Regions from separate parts of the Peribacillus sp. B2I2 genome, predicted to be linked through region 1. Evidence: riboswitches for the same ligand, from Rfam matches in the RefSeq annotation. Region 1 holds a riboswitch; each other region holds the start of a gene.
The links. A riboswitch is a leader RNA that binds a small molecule or an ion and turns the genes downstream of it on or off. The one in region 1 is predicted to bind thiamine pyrophosphate.
Positions count from the first base shown of each region.

Region 2: it holds a riboswitch for thiamine pyrophosphate, as region 1 does, so the genes downstream of both, thiC (phosphomethylpyrimidine synthase ThiC) here and thiT (energy-coupled thiamine transporter ThiT) in region 1, are expected to answer to the same signal.
Region 3: it holds a riboswitch for thiamine pyrophosphate, as region 1 does, so the genes downstream of both, tenA (thiaminase II) here and thiT (energy-coupled thiamine transporter ThiT) in region 1, are expected to answer to the same signal.

Region 1 is NZ_JBGCCB010000001.1:1,106,753-1,112,432, forward strand. It holds gene ABIE66_RS05590 (histidine kinase N-terminal domain-containing protein) at 1-650, opposite strand, end outside; gene ABIE66_RS05595 (cation diffusion facilitator family transporter) at 897-1,775, opposite strand; TPP riboswitch at 2,029-2,131, shown strand; gene thiT (energy-coupled thiamine transporter ThiT) at 2,236-2,814, shown strand; gene ABIE66_RS05605 (universal stress protein) at 2,895-3,416, opposite strand; gene ABIE66_RS05610 (transglycosylase domain-containing protein) at 3,753-5,680, shown strand, end outside.
Region 2 is NZ_JBGCCB010000001.1:815,866-821,545, reverse strand. It holds gene ABIE66_RS04195 (hypothetical protein) at 44-187, shown strand; partial or broken gene ABIE66_RS04190 (DUF3231 family protein) at 309-788, shown strand; gene thiC (phosphomethylpyrimidine synthase ThiC) at 1,074-2,855, opposite strand; TPP riboswitch at 2,989-3,103, opposite strand; gene ABIE66_RS04180 (HAD family hydrolase) at 3,215-3,997, opposite strand; gene ABIE66_RS04175 (histidine phosphatase family protein) at 4,181-4,714, opposite strand; gene ABIE66_RS04170 (hypothetical protein) at 5,117-5,569, opposite strand.
Region 3 is NZ_JBGCCB010000001.1:2,358,921-2,364,600, forward strand. It holds gene ABIE66_RS11810 (AMP-binding protein) at 1-1,075, shown strand, start outside; gene ABIE66_RS11815 (SDR family NAD(P)-dependent oxidoreductase) at 1,127-1,873, shown strand; TPP riboswitch at 2,009-2,137, shown strand; gene tenA (thiaminase II) at 2,274-2,957, shown strand; gene ABIE66_RS11825 (ECF transporter S component) at 2,971-3,555, shown strand; gene ABIE66_RS11830 (ABC transporter ATP-binding protein) at 3,568-5,037, shown strand; gene ABIE66_RS11835 (energy-coupling factor transporter transmembrane component T family protein) at 5,038-5,680, shown strand, end outside.

The DNA.
Region 1 (5,680 bases):
TCCTTTTTGGAAATATTAAGAAATTGTGTAATCCGATAATTGAGCTGATCCAATTCCTTTGAAATGATATCAAGGTATTTTATTTCCGGTTGTTCTGCCTGTAACAATTGTATGAATCCCATTATGGATGTCAGTGGATTTCGGAATTCATGGACAAAGCTCGAGGTCATTTGGCCAAGGAGTGTTAAACGGTCTTTATGGTTTGGGCTTATGAATTGATAGCGTTCTTCAAGTTCCATCGTTTTCAATTCGGTATAATGGGATAATGCAAAATGAATGAGTTTATCGAAGTAAACGTTTACATGCTTGATTCGATCGGATATTTCTTCTTTGGGTGCTTCTGAATTCAAAACGTGCTCAATGATGATGGATCTGCCGATGGTTGCAGTGGAAAAGAAATTTTCCATATCCAATTGCTTATTAACTCGATCAGACGCAATTTTTCCCCCTACGACCTTCAGTACATCGTCTATGTCAGTATCCGATTTTCCAAGCTGATCCATTAGCAGATTAAAGATATTTTCCACTTCTCCTTTAAAATATCCCATATATCCGTCCGGTAAATGCAGCAACTCATCTTTCCATTTGGATATGATACTGCTTTTTTGAGAAGATAAAAAGTGAATGGTCATTTCTCGATTAGATACCATTTTGCCCTCCATACTGTAGGAAAATGAATTTACTTTTGACCCAGAAATTAATGTATTAGAAAAAAATTACAAAATATTAAAATAATTACATCTCGCTTTTATGATAACAGATTAGAGTTCTTTTAACATGTGTCAATTGGATAAATATTCGTCAATCAATCGATAAATACCTTTTTTTGACACAGTTTTATTACAGTGATTACATGAATTAATAATAAAAAAAGGTATCCGTAAAGTTAATGACGGTTACCTTTTTTTATGAAATGCATATGGTTCGATATGAACGATCACATGCTGGATATTATATTCCTTCAAAAGATTCTCTTCGATTTTAACCGTAATATCGTGACCTTGGATGACGGTCAAAAGAGGGTTAACATGAACGGTAGTTTCGAGCAGGATTTCACTTCCGTGCATACGGGCCTTAATTTCACTCATGTCTTTTACACCTTCTGTCAATATAATGGTTTGACCGATCTTTTGCAGGAGCTGCTCGTCGAAACCATCGGTTAAAGAGATGGAGGCATCCCGAAAGATATCCCAGGCCGTTTTGCATATGATGACCCCCACGACTGCTGCAGCTATTGCATCAAGCCAAGGGATTCCCATCTTAGTACCGATGATTCCAATGAAAGCACCAACACTGACAAGGGCATCGGAACGATTATCCTGTGCAACGGCGTAGATGGAAGAGCTGTTGATCTTTTTACTTAATGCTAAGTTATAACGGTAGATTCCGTACATGAAGATTGCAGAGAATAGGGCGACATAACCGGTAAGCATATTGGGAACGGTTGTTGAATCTTGCTGGAAGAAGGATTCTACAGCACTGAATACAACCTGCAGGCCTACGGTGATCATAATGAAGGCAGCTACCAACGAGGCTACGGTTTCCGCCCGTAAATGTCCATATGAATGATTATCATCTGGAGGTCTCTTCGAAATTTTCAAACCAATCAATACGGCTATGGAAGCGATGATATCGGTCGTATTATTTAAACCATCTGCCCAAAGTCCTTTAGAATCACCGAAATAACCAAATGACAATTTAAGGGCAGACAAGAATATGTAAGCGGCAATGCTTATGTAGGCGCCTTTTTCAGCTGAAATCGAATGTTTATCCATGTCCATTCCCTCCCCTATGTAAATTAGGTTTAATAAAGATAACAAAACAAACCTTAGTGAGTCTATAGAAAAATTGTCGTATTTAGCCATCTAACTTGTTTAATTGCAGGTGTATTGAAGGTATGTAAAGAAGTTGGTTATAAGAAAGAATATCGCCATAAAATGGGAATGACAAGTTGTTGACATATACAGTTTCTTTAGTTGTCAATTAAAGAAACTAGTAGTATATTCTAACCGAGGATCGAAAAATAAATACTTCCACAAGGGGAGCCAAAAAGGCTGAGAGTGAACGGTTGAGTTCAGACCCTATGAACCTGATAGTTAGCACTAGCGTAGGGATGTGGTTTTGGATACAAGCAATACTGGGCATCCATTACCGCCCCGGTGTTGCTTTTTTTGCGCAAAATTGGCAGGGGGAACTCATGGACATTTTTTCATTTTTGGAGAAAGGAGTGGCTTGATGAAAAATAAAACGTTATTCATGACAGAGGTCGCCATTTTTGCATCATTGGCTTTATTACTGGATATGGTCTCTGGATTCATTTTTTCAAGAATCTGGCCTCAAGGGGGTTCGATTTCAATAGCCATGGTACCTATTTTTCTGATGGCATATCGTTGGGGCATAAAAGGTGGGATGTTAGCCGGATTGTTACTTGGACTATTGCAGATTGTCAGTGGTACAGCATGGATCGGAACACCGATCCAAGGCTTCATTGATTATTATCTTGCCTTTATGGTTGTCGGGATATCCGGTGTATTCATGAACAAGTTTGTAAACAGCTATAAAGAGGAAAAGCGTTCCAAAGCGAAATTATACGGGATTGGCGGCATGTTTTTGGGAAGTTTCCTGAGGTTTCTATGTCATTTCACTTCTGGAATCGTGTTTTTTGGATCTGCAGCACCAAAAGGACAGCCAGTAGCGGTTTATTCATTCATTTATAATGGGACTTATATGCTGATCAGTTTTATTTTATCGGCCATTGTGGTGATGATGTTATATTCGGCAGCTTCAAATGTATTACTGAAAAAAGCCTATTAACAAAAAAGCCGGATTCTACAAGAATCCGGCTTTTTTCGGAGAATGATCAAACGATACGTACAGGGCGAACTGGCTCAATCTCATTTTGCAATGAATACCGAACAGGGTGCGTTTTTCGCAATTGAACTACTTGTACTTCCAAGAAAGAATTTTTCCAAACCGCTTTTAGAGCTATTGCCGACGACGATGAGGTCGGCCGCAGTTCTTTCTGCATATTCACATATGCTATCTGGCGCATGTCCTTCCAATATCTCGAATTTCCCCTTGACTTGACATTCACTTAGCAATCTCAACGTATTACTTTCTGCGTTCCGAACACTATTCTCGACGGGGGAAGGGGTGTCAATTACCTTTTGTTCTCGCTGTTCAACTTCAACGACGGGATGTGTCTGGACGGGATCGACATAAAATCCTGCAGCGGGTACAAATCCAGGAGCTGTGACGTTTCCCATGATACTCTGTTCAACCTTATCACTTAGGACATGGACTACGGTCAGCTCAGCTTCAGGAAAGGCCTGTTTGATTGTTGCTCCATATTCCACGGCCCGTGTACTCTCTTCATTTCCATCAAAAGCGACGACAATATTTTTTATGTCTTTCATAATTTCACTCTCCCATTTATAAGTCTTTAAAGTGTTATACCCACTTTTAAATGGCTTCACGCCTTTAATTGGTATATAGATCGCCAATTACGGGGAAAGGATAGATACGGGCATTGTTAAAATGGTAGGATGAAATCCTGGTCCTTCAATTAGTTGGCGTGCTTTATTTTTCATTCGGAAGGAATATCATCAGCAAGGAAGCCGGTACACGAGTATAGTGCTAAAAGAAAAGGCGACTGAACTGTGGCCTTTTAGTCAATCGACGAGTTTTCTTTAATAAAAAGGGTAAAATATTTTTAATGAAACATGTCGCAGATGGGAAAATGGGGGTACAAAATGAGAGGGTTAGTGAAATTAGTTCTAATTATAATATTGGCGATTGTGGTTTTAGGCGCCGGTTCACTCTTGTATTTCAGGCAGGGTGCAGATATAAGCCATCTTGAAAATAATCTTCAGCAACCGACAGGAATCTATGATCTGGATGGGAATCTTGCCAGTACGATCACGGCAAATAAATCCGAAGGTGTTGCGATAGATGAAATACCGGAACATATGAAACAAGCGGTGGTTTCCATTGAGGATCACCGTTTTTATAAACATCACGGTATAGATTATCAAGGGATCTTGCGAGCCTTGGTTAAAAATGCGAAGGCTGGAAGTGTTGTTGAAGGCGGGAGCACGCTCACCCAGCAGCTTGTGAAAATCACGATGCTGGAATCGGATCGAACATTGAAGAGGAAGATAGGAGAGTTTTTTCTAGCCCAGGAAGTTGAAAATCAATATACGAAAGATGAAATTCTGGAAATGTATTTGAATCAAGTTTATTTTGGCCATGGGGCATGGGGAATCAAAAAAGCTGCAAATATTTATTTTTCCAAAGAGGTCTCTGAATTGACCGTTGCCGAGGGAGCTTTGCTGGCGGGTGTCATTAATCTACCATCCAAACTTGATCCATATAAGAATTTGGACGGAGCATTGAAGCGGCGTGATTTGGTTCTTTCCAGAATGGCGGAACATGGTTATTTGACGAAAGATGAAGAAGCAGCCGCAAAAAAAGATTCGGTGACACTTCTTATGGGGGAGAAGGAAACCGATCCATTAAGAGGTAAGTATCCTTATTATGTTGATCATGTTTTATCGGAAGCATCGAGTAAATATGGAATTAAGCTTGAGGAACTGCTTTCAAAGGGCTATAAAATTTACACTACACTGGATCAATCCATGCAGCAGGCTACAGAATCCGTGTATGCGAATGAAGCCAATTTTCCAGTTGGAACGAGTACAGAGGAAATGGTTCAAAGTGGGTCAGTCCTCCTTGATCCTGAAACGGGCGGCATAAAGGCACTAGTCGGTGGGAGAGGTGAGCATCAATTCATGGGATATAACCGGGCAACCCAGCTGTCAAGATCTCCGGGTTCATCCATTAAACCACTTGTCGTTTACACTCCAGCGGTTGAGGAGGGATACGATATCACTGACCCTTTAAAGGATGAAAAAATGAGCTTCGGTGAATATGAGCCAACAAACCTGAGCGGTGAATACAAAGGAGAAGTACCCATGTATGAAGCGGTGATGAATTCCTTGAATGTACCAACGGTTTGGCTATTGAATGAGATTGGCATAGATAAGGGGCTGGATTCACTTGAGCGGTTTGGGATTCCGTATGACAAGGATGATCGAAATCTGTCGCTAGCTCTAGGAGGGATGAGGAAAGGTGTGTCCCCGCTGCAGATGGCAGGAGCCTTTTCAGCATTTGCCAACGATGGGGAAAGGGAGGAAACTCATGCCATTGTAAGAATAGAAAATAACGATGGAAAAGAGGTAGGGGCCTGGAAAGAGAAAAGCACCAAAGTAACCTCTAAAAGCGTCGTCGATAAAATGAATGCGATGCTGCTTGGTACAGTGGAATATGGCACAGCTAAAAACGCGGCTGTTTCCGGTTATGAAATAGCAGGCAAAACAGGTTCCACACAAGTGCCCATCGAAGGGATTTCAGGGGTTAAAGATCAATGGTTCATCGGTTATTCACCTTCACTGGTCGGTGCTGTATGGGCTGGATATGATAAGACGGATGAAAAAAATTACCTAACGACACACAGCAGTCAGGGAAGTGCACTCATCTTTCAAAAAATAATGTCGAAAGCTCTACAGAATCAAGCGGCTCAATCCTTTAAAGCTCAAGATATCGGACCGCTAATAGCTGAACAACAGGCACTTATAGCTGAGCAACAGGCAAAGGAAGAAGAGGAGCAACAAACAAAGGA
Region 2 (5,680 bases), 290 kb from region 1:
TTTTAAACTATAAACACCTTTAATATGTATGGGAGGATTTCTAATGACACATAAATGCTTCTATTGTACTGACGACACAGAAGAAAAAAAAATCCATGTTGTAACGTTTCAAGTTACTGACACGGATAGAAATGAAATGCTTTGTGATGAATGTTATCAAGAATGGCTGCAAGGAATAAAAGGTTAGTATAAAAAGCCCTCAAATAATCTCAAAAATGATTAAGTATAGGGCAACTTAAATTCGTTTCACACAGTACAAATATATAATGATTATGGGAATTTTAAGCGTAAATCCGAAAGAATAGCCTATGCATTATGGTGACGTATTTGGGCCATGGCCATTTCAAGCAAACAAAAGGGTTGATTGCATGTCATCAAACCATGCTTAATCATTCTGGTGATAAGGACTGATAAGGACCCTACATAAATTCCTTGTAGAAGTGATCAATCAAGGTAAACAGGAAAATGACCATTGAATTATCATTAAAAGAAAATAACGTAGGACTGCCTCCATCACTACCTGAAAGGCCTATAGCTAATTTAGAGGATATTCCCGTGGGGGCAAGACTTCAAGATCCTGAAATCTCCGCTTCAGTATCCATTGATATTAGTGCAGGATTAGTTGCTTGCAGCCAGATCATGGTCAATGCATCCACGAAGATATTGCGGAAATGTTTGCACAATTCCACACAAAAAAAGCGGCATTGAGTGCTGATTTCCTAAGATTAAATAAGGAAAAAGGATGGCTGGTCCCTCCTCCTCTTCATATTAATAAAACAAGTTCGTAAAACATGGATGAAATATCCCCTTAATCATGTTGGCTGAATCTCCAACATGATTAAGGGATTGATTTCCGTATGAAAGGAAGATTAATGAATCACTACCATTGCAGACTTTCGATTAAGTGGCACTTTGTGCATTCTTGACTATAATCATTTTTTATAAATTCATGATTACAATTCTCCCGAAAAATGTTCAGCTCTCTTTTCAGCTGTTCCAATTGAGTTTCCAACTGTTTCATTTCAACTTTTATCTGGATTACCCGATTCATCGAATTCTCCCTCTCGTCCGAATCATTGATAGATTTTTCCGTCCGTTTTCCTAAATTCATTGGCTTTTTCTTTAAGCCCTTCATCGATTACCGACTCAAAGCCCAGACCCTTTTCTTTCGCCAAATCACGGATGTCCTGTGAGATTCTCATACTACAGAATTTAGGTCCGCACATTGAACAGAAATGGGCTGTTTTGGCACCTTCAGCTGGTAGAGTTTCATCGTGATATTCAACCGCCCTTTCAGGGTCGAGAGAAAGATTGAACTGATCTCTCCAACGAAATTCGAATCTAGCCTTAGAAAGGGCATCATCTCGTTTTTGTGCATGCGGATGGCCTTTTGCAAGGTCAGCTGCGTGGGCTGCAATTTTATAGGTAATGACCCCTACTCGAACATCCTCTTTATTCGGAAGTCCCAGATGCTCTTTCGGTGTCACATAACAAAGCATGGCAGTTCCAAACCATCCAATCATGGCAGCACCAATTGCAGAAGTAATATGATCGTACCCAGGTGCTATATCCGTTGTTAATGGTCCTAGGGTATAGAATGGTGCTTCTTGACACACTTCCAGCTGCTTATCCATATTTTCTTTAATTAAATGCATAGGTACGTGACCGGGTCCCTCAACCATGACTTGAACATCGTGCTTCCATGCAATCTTCGTCAGTTCCCCCAATGTTTCCAATTCAGCAAATTGAGCCTCATCGTTTGCATCTGCAATGGATCCAGGACGGAGGCCGTCGCCTAATGAGAAAGAGACATCATATGCCTTCATGATTTCACAAATCTCTTCAAAGTGAGTATAGAGAAAGCTTTCTTGGTGGTGGGCCAAGCACCATTGTGCCATGATGGAGCCCCCTCGGGAAACAATTCCCGTAACTCGCTTCGCTGTTAAAGGGATATATCGCAAAAGCACACCAGCGTGTATAGTGAAGTAATCGACACCTTGCTCGGCCTGCTCGATTAATGTATCCCTAAAAACTTCCCAATTTAAATCTTCCGCGACTCCATTCACTTTTTCCAATGCTTGATATATCGGAACAGTTCCAACTGGCACAGGCGAATTCCTGATAATCCATTCCCGGGTGGTGTGAATATTCTTTCCGGTGGAAAGATCCATTATATTGTCGGCTCCCCATCGTGTAGCCCAAGTCATTTTCTCCACTTCATCTTCGATCGATGAACTAACAGCTGAGTTTCCGATATTCGCATTTATTTTCACATGAAATTTTCGTCCGATGATCATGGGCTCACTTTCAGGGTGGTTAATATTTGCCGGAATGATCGCCCGTCCGCTAGCTACCTCTTCTCTTACAAACTCAGGGGCAACATTTTCCCTGATCGAAATGAATTCCATTTCTGGGGTAATGATACCTTTACGGGCATAATGGAGCTGGGTTACGTTTTGCCCTTCCATCGCTCGCAATGGTTTTCTTTTCAATCCCGGAAAAATTTCTACTTTGGATTGTGAATCCACTTTTCTATACCCATTATCTTCTGGTTTTATTTCACGTCCTTCATACTCTTCAACGTCTTCCCGTTCCAGGACCCAGTTGCGTCTAATCGGGGCAAGACCTTTATGAATATCAATGGGATATTCTGAATCCGTATAGAAACCGCTTGTGTCATAAACTCGTAAAGGCGGATTCTCCTCTTCGCCGAATGCCCCTGTAGTCGGACTTAGCTTAATTTCACGCATAGGTACTTTAATATCAGGTCTAGATCCCTCAACATACACTTTTTTACTCCCAGCAAAACTGGACATAATTGAAACGTTCATGTCATTTACTGAATTACTCATGATTTCATTTCTCCTTTTTAAGTTCATTTAAAAAGGACAAAATCCAATCCATTTCGCACGAAAAAGCCAGGTCTCATATTTAAGACCCGGCTAACGTTAGTATGACTACAGAAATGACCAATTGAAATGGTCATTGTTTAGTAGATTCTAACTTCCCCACGCTGGTATGAACCAGATCAGGTCCTGAGGGTTAAGAAGCTTAAGCGCTTCTCTCTCAGCCCAACTTTTATTGGACACCCCTAGTCTAAATAATTTAATTGATTACAGGGTAACTATATATCACCCTTTTCACTCTGTAAATAATTTAAAAGACCTAATATTTTATTTCAACCTCTCCAAAATTCGTTACTTGAAGAGTAATTTTACAGGCTCTCAAGGATTGGGAAAAGCTCCTCTAAATGCTTGATTTCATAGGTTGGAAGCACTTCATTCCGTTCCTTATCATGGCGATTTATCCAAACCGACTTTATGCCTACCCGTGACGCTCCAAGGATATCCGTCATTAAATTATCGCCGACCATCAATACTTCATCCTTATCAAGCTCCATGATTTCCAAAGCATGCTCAAAAATGGAGGCATCCGGTTTACCTCTTCCAAACGCACCAGAAATGACGATTTGGTCGAAATAAGGAACTAGTTCAGGCGTAATTTCAAGTTTGGTGTTTTGCAGTTCAGGAGACCCGTTCGTAAGCAATAGCAATTTGTACTTCCCTTTTAATTCATCTAACACACGAAATGATTCTTCATAGATAAATGGCTTTTTGCGTCTCTCGGCCGGGAAACGTTCTGCCAGTTCAAGCCCAAATTCCGGGTCATCGATCCCTAATGCCTTCAAGCCTCCCGTCCACGCTTCTTTCCGATAAGCCGGTGCAATCCCGGCCATCTTCCGGAATTCATCATGATCATCCTGAAAATTTCCCCATAGCCCCTCAAATGGGTTGATACCGATCATTTGAGTAAATGCATATGTATCGTAAGAAGAATAAAGCTCACGCGCTTCCTTCCGCACAGCTTCTTCAAACTCGTCGACATTCAAATCATACTTCTCCTTAGCCACTTCGCATGTAGCCACAAAAGCCTCTTTTACACTTTTCTGATCCCATAGTAATGTATCATCTAAATCAAAAAAAACTGCCTTCACCAAAATGTCCACCCTCTTTCCCTATTATTGAAATCGTAAAAATTACACTATTACAATAATAAACCACAACCAATGGAAAAAGAATAATTATTCAGAAAATCCCTGCATCTTTCTTAAAATCAGCAAAATGTACGATGAACATCATACTTACCTTCTCTGATGGAAAACCCTATATTTCTTCACTTATCATCTTTCGAATACATACAGCTTTCCATTACTTGCAATCTTGAATTTTGGACCGGTGAACCCCCGTCGGATCAGCTCTTTTCTCATATATATCATGAGGGCGGCATGACTCACGATCAGAACATCCCTATCCCCCTTTGTAAAGATTTCATCCAATACCTTATTGATTCTTTGTTCAGCGATCTTAATTTCCGCCCTTGTCTGCCTGTTGAACATCGAGCAGCATCGAATCCAGATGGCCCATAGGATGAACGGCAGCTTCACTTTTCCTTTAAGAGGGGGAGAAGGTATTTCCCGCAGCTCCTCCATTCGATGAACCTTACCTGGATAGATATGTTCCGCTGTCTTGACAGCTCTCGACATATCACTGCAATAACATTCCTGCCATTCCTCCATGCCAAATAAAGTCGTTCCATAAATAATATCCGCTGCATCATAGTCCTCAAACCATTGCTTCATATCATCCGCCGTCACAGATTTCCCAGTAGGAAATTCATGTGCCACCTTAAAATGCCGTACCAAACCAATTTTCATATATTCTCCTTTTTATCTTTTTAAATATAAGTTTCTTTTTGGCTTTTCAATAGTTATGTAAAATTATACAAAAACAGGTATATGAAAACCATTAAAAACCTTACTGAATTGCACTTGCGAGTATGTGTTTTATACAATCTTACAGATTGGGTCACTGCTGAAAATGGTCCTGCAGAAGTGGTCCCGTCACATGCTATAACCAAGCGTTTACCCCTATGCTTTTTTAATACCCTTTCTTCACTTTAACCAACAAACGTAAAAATACAAGAAACGACTTTCCCTTACGAGTTCATGGAAGATGTTACAGGAGTAATAGCAATTATTAAAGGGAAAAATTTCATGGCCAGACTCTATCTGAAATTATCAAAAAAAGAGAAAGCATTTTGCCTTCTCCACATGTCGTTACCCTATGAATTGAAGTTCTGTTATCGTACATCTCTTCCTGAATTTATATTTCCCGCTCAAATCACTGAATTGATAATCATTGAGGGATTTTCCCAATTGTTCCTTTAGCTTATCCACAGTGATGGATTCCTCCACTGTCTCTTTCCAATTTTCATTTCCGATTAACTCATCGAATGGTATGGTAGTCAGGACTTCATCATAAATCTGGATGCTTTGATCGATGCCGAAGCTGCCATAGATACTGCCATTTTCTTCAGCAAAGATATGCTCCGATTCAAGTTCTTCCACCAATACTTCTAGATATTCCTTTGACTTAACAGGCTTGATGGCAATCTCTGCTTCCGCCTTTACAGGTCCCAATCTCTTATCTATGATCTCTATTGTCATTTTAACGTAAACGGGCGGATACCCAAACCCTTCACAAAGTTCCGCTGCCGAATTATATACCATCTGAACATCCTCCTTTTGTCACTATCATTATATAATATAAATCCTTCATTTCCTTACCAAAAACCCTTATTCAAGATCACTTGGCATCGTAGTTCGTTTTGAATGCCAACG
Region 3 (5,680 bases), 1.3 Mb from region 1:
CCCCAATGATGTGACTGAAATTATCTTTACCTCGGGAACCACTGGAAGTCCAAAAGGAGTAATGCATACACATAATACTCTTTGTATATCAACGGATTATTGGATTGACCACTTACATTTAACCTCCGATGACGTTCATTTCATGGCGTCAACGTTCGCTCATCAAACAGGTTTTGGTTATGGAGTTAGGCTCCCTACTCATATTGGAGGTACAGGAGTCTATCAAGACATTTGGAATCCGAGAGAGTTTATTGAATGGGTTGAGAAGGAAAAGATAACGTTTACGGCGGGAGCTACTCCTTTTCTGCAAGATACGATTCAAATGGAAGGGATAGAAAGTTATGACCTCAATTCGCTACGAGTCTTCGTAGCTCTAGGTGCCCCGATTCCCAGGCATTTAGTAAAGGAAGCCGTGGAAAAAGTACCGTTCAAGATATTGTCAGGATGGGGACAAACGGAAGATGGCTTGGTAACCTTGACGAGACTTGAGGATCTAGAAGAAAAACTGACGAATACCGACGGAATTCCCTTTCCGGGGATGGAGCTAAAAGTAGTGGATCTTGAAGGGGAGCTCTGTGCTCCGAATATAGAAGGTTCTTTATTAGTAAGGGGTCCGGCTCTTTTTGTCGGCTATTTTAAACGGATCGATGATACTTTAGCTGAGTATAGTGACGGATGGTTCATTACCGGTGATCGAGCATTTATTGATGAAGATGGATATATCCGGATTTCTGGAAGAAACAAAGACATAATCATACGTGGCGGCGAAAATATTCCAGTTGCTTATGTAGAAAATGTATTGTATGAACACCCGGATATTTCTAGCGCTCAGGTTATCGCTGTTCCAGATTCTCGTCTTCAGGAAAAAGCATGTGCATGTATCAGCATGAAAATGGGAAAGAGCCCGATTACGATGGATTCCATGCAGGAATTTCTCTCGGAAAAGGGTTTGGCCAAACAATATTGGCCTGAATTTCTTGAAATAATGGATGACTTTCCTCGTACGGCAAGCGGGAAAATCCAGAAATTCCGGCTCCGGGAAATGATAAATGAAAAGATAATAGACAATATATAAGCAGCTTAAATAAATCCATATTGACTAAATGGTGAAAGTGGAGGGAATATGATGAATAAAAGAATGGCATTTATCACAGGTGCCGGGAGCGGAATTGGCAGAGAGATTGCAAAAAAATTGGCTTCTCGCAATTTTAACATCATCGTGGCTGATATAAATCTTAAAAATGCAGAGGAAACGGTTTCTATAATCGAAAAGTCGGGTTTTGAAGCCAGAGCGGTCTATTGTGATGTAACGAAATTAGAAAGTGTTAAAAAAGCCGTTGAAGAATCAGTGAACCATTATCAAAGAATAGATATATTGGTTAATAATGCAGGCTGGGATAAGGTGGAACCTTTTTTAAAAAGTGATCCAAGCACTTGGAAAAGGATTATCGATATTAATTTACTTGGGCAGATCCATACTTGCAAGGAAATTTTACCTCTTATGATTGAAAATGGTTACGGCAAGGTAGTAAATATTGCATCAGATGCAGCTAGGGTCGGATCAAGTGGAGAGGCAGTTTATTCGGCTGCTAAGGGAGGGGTGATTGCCTTCACAAAAACGATAGCAAGAGAAATGGCACGTCACAAACTCAACATCAATTGTGTTGCACCAGGCCCTGCTGATACTCCTTTATTTCAAGAAATAGGCTCTTATAATGTTGGTATAGCAAGCGCCTTGGAAAAAGCTATTCCATTCCGTCGGCTAGCTCAACCCGAGGACATTGCCAGTGCTGTTGCCTATTTCGTTTCGGAAGATGCAGGGTATATTACGGGGCAAACTCTTTCCGTAAATGGTGGATTAACAATGGTTTAATTGATCGTGGTTAGGTGAGTATGCAAGATTGAAAGGCTAGTAATCCTAAAGCAATATAGCTTGAAAACTTTTTCTAATCGTTTGACAATTGGATTTATCGTGTTAATATAAAGGCAAATGAATTATATATACAATTTGTACCACTAGGGGTGCTTTATAGGTGAAATTTGGTTTTACCTGAGAAGCTGAGATTAAAGTATGACTTTAAGACCCTTAGAACCTGATCTGGTTTATACCAGCGTAGGGAAGTGGGGTCTGGGACAATACGTTTCTGTATTATTTCAAGTAAAACCACTTTCTTTACGTTAAAGAAAGTGGTTTTTTATTTGCAAAAAAAGAGGTGATTTAAGGTTTTTATCCCGTATCATTCATTGAAAAATAGAATTTGGAGGTAATGGACATGAAGTTTTCAGAGGAAATCCGCCAGGAAGTTGATCATATTTGGGAAGCTAGTTTTAATCACCCGTTTGTTGCAGGAATTGGAGATGGCACATTGCCATTAGAGTGTTTTCGTTTTTATGTCATGCAAGATGCCTATTATTTATCTCATTTTGCTAGAGTTCAAGCTTTAGGAGCAGTAAAGGCAACAGACTTACATACAACAAGCAGGCTTGCCGGCCACGCACAAGGAACATATGAAGCGGAGTTGAAGCTTCATGAAAATTTTTCTGAGAGATTAGGCATCACAAAAGAAGAAAGGGAAAATTTCAAACCCGCCCCGACTGCTTATGCTTATACTTCCCATATGTATCGTGCGGCTTATTCTGGACATTTAGGGGATGTTATTGCAGCTATCTTGCCATGTTACTGGCTGTATTATGAAATTGGCGAAAAGCTGCAAGGGTGTGAACCGGAAGAGCCGATTTATCAAGAATGGATAGCGGCTTACGGAGGAGAGTGGTTCCGCTCTTTGGTGGAAGAACAAATTGCGAGGCTTGATGAGATTGCTGAAAAAGTAACAGATGAAGATAAGGAAAGAATGAAGGAACATTTTATCCTTAGCAGCCAATATGAATACTCATTTTGGGAAATGGCTTATCGCTTAGAGACATGGCCTGTTCATAAGGAAATACTGGAAGTATAAAGGAGAATGAAACATGAAAAAAGGATTGAAATTAACGGATATATTAGTCACTATCGTGATTGCCGTAGCATTTGGAATCGTTTATATCCTTTGGGGTTCGATATATTATTCCGTTAAACCATTAGGATTACATCTAGATCAACTTATTTATGGAATGTGGTTTATTGCTGGCCCCGTTGCCTTTTTGATTTTACGGAAACCGGGTGTAGCACTTCTGGCAGAGATAGCTGCAGCTTCCGGTGAATTCTTTCTGGGTTCACCATGGGGGCTGACCGTACTCTTATATGGGGTGGTCCAAGGTTTGTTCGCTGAACTGCTGTTCATGGCGTTCAGATATAAAAAATTCAATATGTCGGTGGCCGTTTTAGCTGCGGTGGCTTCCTGCCTGGGATCAGTCATCATGGATTTTGCATACGGGGAAATAGGTGCGCTCTCCCTTTGGAATCTATCGTTATTCATGATTGCGAGGTTCTTGGGTTCCATATTCTTTGCAGGTGTAACAGCTTATTATCTAGTTAAAGTCCTGGAAGCAACAGGAGTAACTAATCTTGTTCGTCCAGTTTCAAGTAAAGATTATGCAGAACTGGACCAAAAGTAGAGGTTGATGGCCATGGAACGAATCGTTCATGTTGAGAAGTTAAGAATGAAATTTCCAGGTGATGAGTCATTGATTTTCAAGGACTTATCCGTCTCATTTGATAAAGGTGAAAAAGTTCTATTGTTGGGACCATCAGGATGTGGTAAGTCGACTCTTTTGCAAGTATTAAGCGGATTGATTCCGAATTCCATCGAAGTTCCGATGAAGGCGGAAGAATTGAAGTGTCCTTCTTCATGGGGATATGTTTTTCAAGACCCTGATAGTCAGTTTTGCATGCCGTTTGCTGATGAGGAAATTGCCTTCGTCCTTGAGAATCTTTCCGTCCCTAAAAAAGAAATGAAAGAGAAGATCCAAAAACATATCCGTGAGGTAGGATTGAATCTAGACGATATCCATACAAGTATTGATACATTATCAGGCGGGATGAAACAGCGTCTGGCCATTGCTTCAGTATTGGCCCTTGAACCGGAAGTGATATTTTTAGATGAACCAACCGCCATGCTCGATCCGGAAGGAACAAAAGAAATCTGGGACTTGTTGAAGGGAGTCGGACGAGACAAGACGGTTATTATCGTGGAACATAAAATTGATCATGTTTTAGAATTCATCGAACGAATCGTGCTTTTTAATGATGACGGTCAAATCATAGCTGATGGTCCAAAAGATACCATTCTTTCCCTATATAAAAATGAAATGAAAGAACATGGAATTTGGTTCCCAGGTGTTTGGGATGAGTATGTACATGACCATGAGCTCATTCGTGAAAACCCATTTAGTGTGGGGGCCCCCCTTATTCATGTGCAAGGTTTTAGCGGATTCCGGAAAAAGGAAGCGAAAATCAAGGTTGAGGAGCTGCAGGTCCATTCAGGTGAATGGATTGTAATCAGTGGAGAAAATGGCGCGGGGAAGAGTACTCTTTTACATGCACTGATGCAGTTCATAAAAACGAGTGGTCAGTATGAATTAATGGGGTCCCCTATTAGAAGGGTGAAAAATCTAACGGATCATATGACGTTTGTCTTTCAAAATCCTGAGTTTCAGTTCGTTGCAAATTCTGTATATGAAGAAATTGCTTATTCATTGAGAATTGAAAAAAGGCCGCAACAAGAAATCGAGGAGAGAGTCCAATCATTACTTGGAGTGTTCCGCCTTGAGGCACATCGGGATAAACATCCGTTTCAATTATCAATGGGTCAAAAGCGTCGCTTAAGTGTAGCTGCCTCAATCGTAATAGACAAAAAAATCATTCTCCTGGATGAGCCAACCTTTGGCCAAGATTCGAAAAATACCTTTGCATTACTGGAATGGTTTGAGGAATACCGAAGGCGCGGAACAACAGTGATCATGGTAACTCATGACGATCATATTTCAAACAACTTTGCAACCAGGATCTGGACGGTTAAAGACGGATACGTAATAAGTGATGAAAACATCACGCAATCAGGATTTTTGGAGACAAAAGTTAAAAGGAGTGTCATGTAGATGAATCTTACAAATGCAGAAACATGGCTCCATAAGGTTAATCCAAGCCTTAAACTTTGTGTATTGCTCGTGTTATGCATCGTGGCGCTATTCATTCATGACCTGAATTACATGATGAATATTACCATTGGCGTTTTACTTTTATTTTTGTTTTTTACCGGGCATTCGATAAAACGCATCTTACTTTTGTCGATCCCTTTTTGTTTCATTTTTATATCCACCTCTTCCGCAATGATATTATTCGGGCAAGGTGAAACGGTTTGGTTTGAGTGGGGTCTCATATCGATTTCGGAAGAAAGTTTCATGAGGGGATTACTGGTAGGCTTTCGAGCATTGCTTTTCGCGGCACTAGGTTTAACTTTTTCCTTAACGACGAGACCAGTGAACTTGTTTTATTCCTTAATGCAGCAAGTAAAGCTTAAACCGAAATATGCCTATAGTTTCATGGCGGCATTAAGGCTCATCCCCATCATGATGGAGGAATTTCAAACGATACGAAACGCGATGAAGGTACGTGGTTTCAAAAGGGGAAAAGGGATTAGATCGGTATATTTTAAAATGAAAGCTTATTCCATCCCGTTGTTATCCGGAAGCATCAGACGTGCTCACCGAATCGCGGTTGCGATGGAGGCCAAGCGATTTA